3 regions of the Pradoshia sp. Z6_59 genome follow, and region 3 is predicted to be linked to each of the others. Evidence: riboswitches for the same ligand, from Rfam matches in the RefSeq annotation. Region 3 holds a riboswitch; each other region holds the start of a gene.
What was found. Region 3 has a riboswitch for S-adenosylmethionine ahead of AC4D4B_RS07120 (methionine ABC transporter ATP-binding protein). Riboswitches for the same ligand answer to the same signal wherever they lie in the genome.
Positions count from the first base shown of each region.

Region 1: another riboswitch for S-adenosylmethionine. It lies ahead of AC4D4B_RS01230 (bifunctional homocysteine S-methyltransferase/methylenetetrahydrofolate reductase); the one in region 3 lies ahead of AC4D4B_RS07120 (methionine ABC transporter ATP-binding protein).
Region 2: another riboswitch for S-adenosylmethionine. It lies ahead of AC4D4B_RS17135 (methionine biosynthesis PLP-dependent protein); the one in region 3 lies ahead of AC4D4B_RS07120 (methionine ABC transporter ATP-binding protein).

Region 1 covers NZ_JBZCPP010000001.1:219,209-222,490, reverse strand. Annotated here, with positions in the region: gene metH (methionine synthase) at 1-73, opposite strand, end outside; gene AC4D4B_RS01230 (bifunctional homocysteine S-methyltransferase/methylenetetrahydrofolate reductase) at 70-1,929, opposite strand; SAM riboswitch class I at 2,024-2,125, opposite strand; gene AC4D4B_RS01225 (SAM-dependent methyltransferase) at 2,250-2,846, shown strand; gene AC4D4B_RS01220 (hypothetical protein) at 3,055-3,213, opposite strand.
Region 2 covers NZ_JBZCPP010000022.1:37,330-40,611, forward strand. Annotated here, with positions in the region: gene AC4D4B_RS17125 (patatin-like phospholipase family protein) at 1-516, shown strand, start outside; gene AC4D4B_RS17130 (M42 family metallopeptidase) at 565-1,608, opposite strand; SAM riboswitch class I at 1,742-1,846, shown strand; gene AC4D4B_RS17135 (methionine biosynthesis PLP-dependent protein) at 2,032-3,132, shown strand; gene AC4D4B_RS17140 (ABC transporter ATP-binding protein) at 3,263-3,282, shown strand, end outside.
Region 3 covers NZ_JBZCPP010000005.1:86,405-89,686, reverse strand. Annotated here, with positions in the region: gene AC4D4B_RS07130 (MetQ/NlpA family ABC transporter substrate-binding protein) at 1-311, opposite strand, end outside; gene AC4D4B_RS07125 (methionine ABC transporter permease) at 332-982, opposite strand; gene AC4D4B_RS07120 (methionine ABC transporter ATP-binding protein) at 1,000-2,019, opposite strand; SAM riboswitch class I at 2,142-2,253, opposite strand; gene AC4D4B_RS07115 (YrzE family protein) at 2,483-3,282, shown strand, end outside.

The sequences.
Region 1 (3,282 bases), on a different contig from region 3:
TCATGGTTCCCATTGCTCCATCTAGAATAACTATTCTTTCAGCCAATAACTCTTTCAATTTTTCTGTTCTCATGATAGATGCACTTCCTTATTTACAACTGATTTCTGTTCTTTGATGTACCGAACCAAATTCCCGCTTAATTCATATTTCATAAAAGGTGTAATAATATAGATCCCGTTAAATAGTTCACTTGCCGCGTCCACTAATTCTTTTGAAATGGCAAAGCTTTCGCGAGCACAGGCTTCCTTATCCGCTCCGGCTCTTTCCATCGCCTCTCTAACATGAACCGGCAAGGAAATACCCGGCACTTCATTATGTAAAAACTCTGCATTTCGGTGACTCGTTAAAGGCATAATGCCAATAAATATCGGCTTTGTTATATGCCTGGTTGCCGCGTATACTTCCTCTAATTTTTCAATACTAAACACGGGCTGGGTTAAGAAATAATCAGCTCCAGCCTGAATTTTCTTTTCCATTCGCTGTACGGCTTTATCTATGTACTTTACATTTGGATTAAAGGCAGCTGCGATATCGAAATTTGCCCGGCTACCCAACGATTTTCCAGAATAAGAGCGCCCCTCATTCAATTGCTTAATCAATGAAATCAGGTCCATGGAAGAAAGATCATATACTGAAGTTGCGCCCGGAAAATCACCAATTTTCGAAGGATCCCCAGTCACTACCAACACCTCTGATAATCCAAGGGAATGCATGCCCATTAAATGAGACTGTAAGCCAATCAGATTATGATCCCGACAAGTTAAGTGAACAAGAGGCACCGTATTTAATTTTGATTGTAAAATCGACGCTACCGCAAGATTGGATATTCTCGGTGACGCCAATGAATTATCCGCAAGTGTAATCGCATCGGCACCTGAATCTAATAGATAGCGACTTCCTATTAAAAAATCCTCCAGGCCGAACGTCTTTGGCGGATCCAGCTCCACGATCACCGTCGTTTGTTTTTTTGCCTTACCTAAAATTGTATCTGGACCTTTTCGTTTATATTGAATGATTTCATATGATATAGGCTGATGCTTCGGCTTGGCTACAAAATCTTTCACCTTTACAGGGTGAAGATCTTCGATTCCTTTACGAATGGCCTGAATATGGGCAGGAGTTGTACCACAGCATCCACCTAACAGCCGGACCCCCTGCTTCACAAGCTGCCTTGAACTATTAATGAAATAATCCGCTTCTGTCGAATAGACATATCTTCCATCTGATAAATCAGGTAAGCTGGCGTTTGGATATGCTGCATAATAGGTATCTTCTAACACAGGTACTTCTTCGTAAGAGCGAATCATATGATAAGGACCCATCCGACAATTGATGCCTACCACATTTGCGCCTGTTTTTTTCATTAGAGAAAACGCCTCACTGACATGCATTCCATTTTGCAAAAGGCCTGTTTCATGCAGAGATATATTCGCGATAAGAGGAAGATCACTCATTTTTCTAGCCGACTCTATCACCGTTAATAATTCGTCTAAATCATAATAGGTTTCAAGTAAAATGCCATCCGGCTTTTCATCCAATAAAGCGGTCAGCTGTTCTTCGAAATATCCCTTAATTTCAGTCAATATTAATTCTGATTTCCTGAAGCTCCGCAAGCCGCCAATTGTCCCGATAACAAATGTATTTGGATCAGCTGCAGCTTTCGCTATTTTCATTCCGGCTCTATTAATTTGAGAAACTTCCCTTTCAAGGCCATAGCGCTTTAATTTATGAAAATTTGCACCGAATGTATTCGATTGAATCACATCAGCACCAGCCTCAATATAACTTCTATGCATCTTTTTGATCTGATTGGGGTTTGTCAAATTAAGCTCTTCAAAGCAACTATCAATTCCAAATGAATATAAAAGTGTTCCACTCGCTCCATCTGCGACGAGAATTTTTTCATTTAACGTTTCCAAGAGTTTCACTGTCTTTCCCCCTAATTAGTTGGTTAATCTCTCTGATGAGGAAAACAGACTAATAGAAAAGAGCTTTCATCATGAAAGCCCTCTTTCCTAAGGTCTCTCATCTCTCAAGCATTGCTTGCTGGAATTAGCACCTTGGATTACCATCCAGGTTGCTGAGATTTCAACGGGCCAGTCCCTCCATCTCTCTAGATAAGAATATGAAATTATATATTTACTTAATTTACTATAAATTTTCAGTTATTTCAATCTATTTTGATAATTAATCCAAAAGAGTTAACGATTTAGTATTTTGGGTATGTATGGGGTAGGAGTGATGTTAAATGAAGGAAATAATAACGAATCAGTTTAAAAATCCAACTGGTGTCCTCGGAAAGATTGCAGGTAAAATAATGGCCTACGAAAATGAGGAATTATATGAATGGACATTTGATCAATTGTCTATTACCCCAAATGACACACTGCTTGAAGTTGGTTTTGGCCCGGGTGAAGGAATGCATATGCTTTTTAAGAAGCACCCTACCGTTCAAATTGATGGTGTCGATCCATCAGAAGAAATGGTGAACAATGCGAGCAAGCGTAATCAAGAACAACTCAAACGCAATCAGCTTCGTTTATTCAATGGAACTGTTCTCGAGATTCAGAGTCCAATGGTGTACGATAAAATATTCAGTGTAAATAGTTATCCATTATGGGAAAATCAAGAGGCTTGTATTCAAAAAATACATTCTTTATTAAAAGAGAATGGAAAACTGACTATAACCGTACAGCCAAGGCAGGAAGAAGCAACTGAAGAACAGGCTTATGCCTTTGCTGATGAGATTAAAGAGGTTCTAAACAAAACAGGCTTTAAATCTATTAAGGTTCAAACAAAACCGCTCAAACCGTGCTTATCTATTAATGTCACAGCCATCAAATAGACTTTTTTGTGAGTATTAGAAGTTCCAATCAAGCCTATGCCACTCTTTCTATCTGACCCTTTTGAACCAATAAAAACCATAAGCTGCTCCATCAGTTTTGATTGAATTTCTATTATTTAGGGTATATTATAAACATATAGACATATATTAAAAACCAGAGAGCTGGATACTCCCTGGTACAACTAATAGCGAGTGGTATGCAAATAGCTTAATTCTTAGAGGAACCACCCTTATGCTTTGGTCGGCGCGGGGTGGTTTTTCGTTTGCCCTTAAGCCGAAGATTGGCGAATCGCGTGGCGATGCCGGCAGCAAGGGTCGTGAAAAAGATCATTGCTACATCTTTTGCCAGAGCTATTAGAAAATCCATACGTATATCACCTCCCTTCTCCTTTATATAAGGAAAAGAAGGTGCATACCACCCGCACCAAGTAGTTGT
Region 2 (3,282 bases), on a different contig from region 3:
TTTGTCGTCGGTGTTACCGATTGTGTCACAGGCGAACCAGTATACTACAGAAAAGAGCACCTTACAAAAGATATTATAACGATTTTGCGCGCTTCCAGTTCGATTCCTTTTTTTGCTCCGGAAATCTCTTATGATGGCAGGATGTTGCTTGATGGTGGAGTTGCCGATCCAATACCGATTCAAAAATCCCAAGCAGATGGGAATACAAAAAATATCGTTGTGCTCACCGGGAACAAAGGCTATATGAAAGCGTCGTCGTTTGATTGGCTTGGAAAAAGAAAATATAAGAACTATCAAGGGCTGCTAAAGGCCCTTCGCAAACGGCATATCGTTTACAATGATACGATCCGCTATTTGGAGGAACAGGAGGAAAAGGGACTTGTCGTTATTATTCGTCCATTAGTGAAATCAGATGTCAGCCGTGTTGAGCGTAACCCTAAAAAGCTGAAAAAGCTATACAATCAAGGATATGCTGAGGCCAAGGCTGCTTATGGAAAAATAAAACGGTTATTGTAATAAAAACCCATCACGTTAAATAGTGATGGGTTAACATTAAGTATGAAATTAGGCTAATTCTGATTGTAAGTAATTCCAGATTAAATGAGCAGTATGTTCAATAGAACTGATATGGGTTCTTTCAAAAGCATGTGAAGCATCAATGCCAGGTCCAATTAATCCGTGTTTGATATCATAACCGGCACGGATGGCAGCAGAAGCATCAGAACCGTAGAAAGGATATATATCTACACGGTAATCAATCTTGTGCTGCTTTGCTAACGCGACTAAATGCTGACGAAGGCCATAATGATAGGGGCCGCTTGAATCTTTCGCACAAATGGAAACACTGTATTCATCCGTAGATTGTCCATCCCCAATGGCTCCCATATCTACAGCCAGGTATTCAACGGTTTCAGCAGGAATATTGGAGTTTCCGCCATAGCCAATTTCTTCGTTATTTGAAATTAAGAAATGAGTTGTATAGGGAAGAGTGATACCTTCTTCTTTTAGCTGTTTAATGATGTACATTAAAATGCCGACACTCGCTTTATCATCTAAATGACGGGATTTAATAAATCCATTGTCTGTCAATTCAACGCGTGGCTCGAAGGAAACAAAATCACCTACGGAAATACCCAAACCTTCTGTATCCGTCTTGCTTTTAGTCACAGCATCAATTCGAACTTCAATCGTTGCATCCTCGCGTTTAATATCCCCCATTTTCTGATAAACATGGACTGAGGTTTGGTTTAATAGTATTGTCCCTGTATACGTTTTCCCTTCAGAAGTATGGATTTTACAATATTCGCCCTCCACAGAATTCCAGCGAAATCCGCCGATCATTGATAATTTTAAACGTCCGCTTGGTTTGATTTCTTTCACCATAGCACCTAATGTGTCTACATGGGCTGTTAGAAAACGGTGCTTTGTATCATCCTGCCCCTTGATTGTTGCCAATAGGGCACCTTTATTTGTTTTTATTGCAGGTATTCCTTGAGATTGTAAAAACTGTGCTACATGATCAATCACTTCCGTTGTATAGCCGCTCGGACTTGGAATGGATACAAGGTTTTTTATGTACTGGAAAATTTCCTGACCATTGGCTTTCATGGTTTCGAATCACTCCTTTTTATGGATAGATTTATTATATACCTTTGTTAAAAAGTTGGACAATAAAGGCAGAAATAACTTGCTTTTTTAGCAGTGGGACTGTAAATTTATAGTTAAATAAATATTCTGAAAAATCTTATCAAGAGAGATGGAGGGACAGGCCCTGTGAAATCTCAGCAACCGCCAATATGGAAAGGTGCTAATTCCTGCAGGAAGAATCATTCCTGGCCGATAAGAAGGAGCTCATTTTAATGAAAAGTCTTCTTCTTGAAGACTTTTTTCGTTTATAAGCCTATTTTTCATTCACTGGCAAAATGAGCAGATTGAGGAAATTCGCAACATATGATGGTGTATAAGAGCCGGACGAAGGTAAATCAGAATAACTGTATTTTGGGGATTAATAAAGAGAGAGGAGTCATACATATGACAACAGTTAAAATTGAAACACTCTTAGCTCAAATAGGCAATCGAAGTGAAACACAAACAGGTACTGTTAATCCGCCAGTTTATTTTTCCACAGCCTATCGCCATAACGGAATAGGGGAATCAACAGGGTTTGATTACATAAGAACAGGGAACCCAACCAGAAAATTATTAGAGGAAGCAATTGCCGAGCTAGAGGGTGGTGAACAGGGATTTGCCTATAGTTCAGGCATGGCTGCCATTCACTCATTGCTATGCTTATTTTCTCCAGGCGATGAAATAGCCGTCTCTGCTGATCTTTATGGAGGGACCTACCGGTTATTTGAACAAATATGGAAGACATATGGCATCAAGTTTACCTATTGCCATACATATGAAGATTTTGCTGAATCCATTACGGAAAATACGAAGGCCTTCTTTATAGAAACTCCGACAAATCCGCTTATGCAGGAAATGGATATTAAAGAAATTGCTCAATTGACCCAATCTAACAATCTACTGCTCATCGTAGATAATACGTTTTATACACCCATTTTACAAAGACCGATTGAGCAGGGAGCAGATATTGTTGTCCACAGTGCCACCAAATATTTAGCAGGACATAATGATGTGTTGGCAGGTTTAATTGTCTCAAAGAGTGCAGAGGTTGGTGCACTTTTAGAGGAATATCAAAATGCCACAGGAGCCGTGCTGCCCCCATTTGACTCCTGGCTTGTGATGAGAGGAATGAAAACATTGAGCCTACGGATGAGGCAGCATGAGGAAAATGCTAAGAAAATCAGCAGATTTTTAAGAGAAAGAGAAGAAGTGACAGATGTCCTTTATCCTGGTAAAGGGGGGATGATATCGTTCCGGCTAAAATCAGAGGAATGGGTCAATCCATTTTTAAAAAGCCTTCAAATCATATCCTTTGCTGAAAGTCTGGGTGGAGTAGAAAGCTTAATGACATACCCTGCTACACAAACACATGCGGATATCCCTGAGGAAGTGCGGACACAAAATGGGGTCTGTAATTGTTTGCTGCGCTATTCTGTTGGGATTGAGCATGCAGATGATTTGATTGATGATCTTATTCAAGCTTTTGAATCATTATCGATTTAGGTTAACTTTACAGGCATTTAGGTGCATCATGAAGCATTCCAGAAGTAATACCTGAAAAGGATAAATCAGAAAATTATGTAAATTAAAGACCCGTTTTGTTATACTAAACCAAAATGGGTCTTTGGGGAGAATGAAAATGGCTGAACAGGT
Region 3 (3,282 bases):
TCAAGATCTAACTTTCTCTCCTCCACTTGTTCTTCAAAATAAGAGATTGTTTGGAATGCATTAGCGTCCACTTCGCCATCATTTAGAGCTGTATTCGGCAAAATATAATCACTGAACTTTACAAGCTCTATATTGAGCCCCTTCTCCTTAGCAAGATCAGCAATATAATCCCATATTCTTGTGTCCCCGCTGCTCACTCCAACCTTAATGGTGGAGCTGCCCTCTTTTGCACTGCCTTTTGAATCGCTCCCACATGCTGCTGTTACGACAGTACATGCAATTATTAAAATAGTAAGAAATAGTTTTTTCATTTTGTCCATCCCCTTCTTTATCATCGTCTTCTTATTTTTCTAGCGAGCATATTGCCTATGGATTGTAAAAGCTGCACAATGATCACCAGTGCTGCAACAGTTACAATCATGGTGTTAGTGTCGAATCTCTGATAACCATAGGTGAGGGCGAGATCTCCAACCCCTCCAGCACCAACTGCCCCTGCCATTGCTGAGGCTCCAACCAGTCCAATAGTCGCTGTTGTAAAGGTTAAAACAAGAGAGCTAAGCCCCTCGGGTATTAAAAACCGAAAAATAATCTGCCATTCAGTCGCGCCCATTGACTGAGCTGCTTCAATAATTCCCTTATCAACTTCCAATAATGAATTTTCAACCAATCTGGCAATATAAGGACCTGCATAAAATACAAGCGGTACAATGGCGGCATTCGTTCCAATCGCCGATCCAACAACCAATCGTGTAAATGGAATCAAAGCCACCAATAAAATAATGAAGGGAACCGAGCGTAAAATATTAATGATTGGGTTCAATATATTAAACACCCACTTATTCTCCAGAATGTGACCCTTTCTCGTTATGACGAGTAAAATCCCTAAAGGCAATCCAATCACGGCCGCGAATAGTAAGGAGAAGAAAACCATATAGAGTGTGTCACTGAATCCAATCAGTAACTGTTCAAGTGTAATTTCCATTCCTAAAAGCTGTTCATTCATGATAGCTTAACCTCCTGCAAGAGCACATCCTCACTCTCTATGTATTGGATCGCCTTCTTTATTTCTTCTGTTTCACCGATGACCTCAACGATTAAATTCCCAAAAGGGGTTTCCTGTATTTCAGAAATATTGGCAGAAAGAACACTTAAATGGACATCAAAACTTTTCGCCACTGTTGAAAGTAGATGCTTGCCAGACGAAGATCCCAAAAAATTAAGTTTCCAAACTGCTGGTTTATTCTCCTTTAAGGATTTCAAAAAGCTCTGCGGAATCTCGTCGTGAATGACTGTTCTAACAAACCGCTTGGCAACCTCAGTGGTTGGCTTGGAAAAAATATCAAGAACAGGACCCTGCTCAACAACCCTCCCATTTTCCATGACAGCGACCTTATTGCATATCTCTTTAATCACCGACATTTCATGTGTAATAAGCAAAATTGTTATATTGTATTCTCGGTTTATTTTTTTCAATAGCTCTAAAACATCCCTTGTCGTCTGCGGATCCAATGCCGATGTAGCTTCGTCACATAGCAGGATAGATGGGTTCGTGGCCAGAGCTCTCGCAATTCCAACCCTCTGCTTCTGTCCACCTGACAATTCATCCGGGTAACTTCGACCCTTAGCTGATAACCCCACGAACTCCAGTAATTCTCGAACTCTATTTTGAATCGTTTCTTTACGAACGCCGGATAGTATCAATGGAATCGCTACATTATCAAATACCGTCTTAGATTGAAGTAAATTGAAATGTTGAAAGATCATCCCGATTTTCTTTTTCTCTGCCCTTAATTCCTTTGCTTTGAGACTGGCAAACGATTTACCATTCACAAGGACCTCCCCCTCAGTAGGCCGTTCAAGCATATTAACTAAACGCAAAAGTGTACTTTTCCCGGCCCCGCTGTATCCTACCACTCCAAAAATATCCCCTTTTTCAACCGTTAAATGAATGCCTCTCAGAGCATCTACGCTTTGACCATTTGCTTGATATGACTTTTTTATGTTTCGAAACTCAATCATGTTCTCTCCTCCAGGTCTAAAAAATTCGAAATGCAAAAAGCCCCTTCTGTCATTAGACAGAAGAGGCTTTGTATGAACATATACATAAAAAGACAAGTAGAAATATGTTCGCTTAAAGCTTCCTCTTATCTCTCAAACAGATGTTTGTTGGAATTAGCACAGTATTTTTACCATAGTAAAAATCCGCTGCCGAAGTATCATAGGGCCAAATCCCTCCACTTCTCTCGATAAGAATCGCTTGCTATTCAATTAAATTTGATGTTTCCAACTATATCCTATCTTGTTTAGCAATGTCAATAATAATTTATAATATTTAAAATATTTTTGATTTATAATAAAGAATACCCTAAATCAAGTTACAGCAACTAAAATTCATGAATATTTCCAATTCATGAATCATTGTGGTTAGTTATTCGTATAGGATATTAAGGGAAATTATGAAAAAAATAAGGAGGGGTACTTTGTGGGAAATATCTTCATCTATTCCATTATCATTGGGGTTATATCGGCACTTATTCTTGTGCCATTCAAAAATAATGAAAAATTACGTATCCACATGAAGGGGAAAACAAGGCTACTTGTTTTTGTCAGTTTAGCTGCATTAATCACAATTGGAGCATTTTTATTTTATTACTTCACCCTTTTGGATCAAACTATCTCCTCTCTTTGGATTTACGTCATCATACTAACTCTATTGGGTTCAATGATTGCTACGGGTATGGAGAGAACTATTAAAGGTATTTTATTTGCAGGTAGTTTGCTTGTCGGCCTCTATTTTTTAACAGCATTTCTGTTTAATGCTGATGAAAAGTATACAATAGCCAAAATGGACGTCAAAGAAGAAATACAAACATTTGATGAAAATAAAAAGCCGGCCAGCGTGCCTCCTCAATACGCCCGCAATAAAATGAAAAAAGCATTTGGCCAGGTACCAAATACGAGCTACTACGAATTAGGAAATTTGCAAATCCAAAAAGTAAATGGTGAGTATGTTTATATTGCTCCAGTCGAATTTTCAGGATTCTTCAAATGGCTGAAAGGGAAAGTAACTCCTGGATACTTTATATTAAGTGCCACAGATTCATCAGCCAACCCTAAATTTATTGAGGCAGAAATGATCTACACTCCTTCTGCATTCTTCAATAAAGAAACAGAGCGCCGTATTCGTCTACAGTACCCATCCTACATATTCTATGGGGATTCACAGCTTGAAGTAGATGATAATGGCACACCATTTTATATTCGTTCTTATGGTGATTTTGT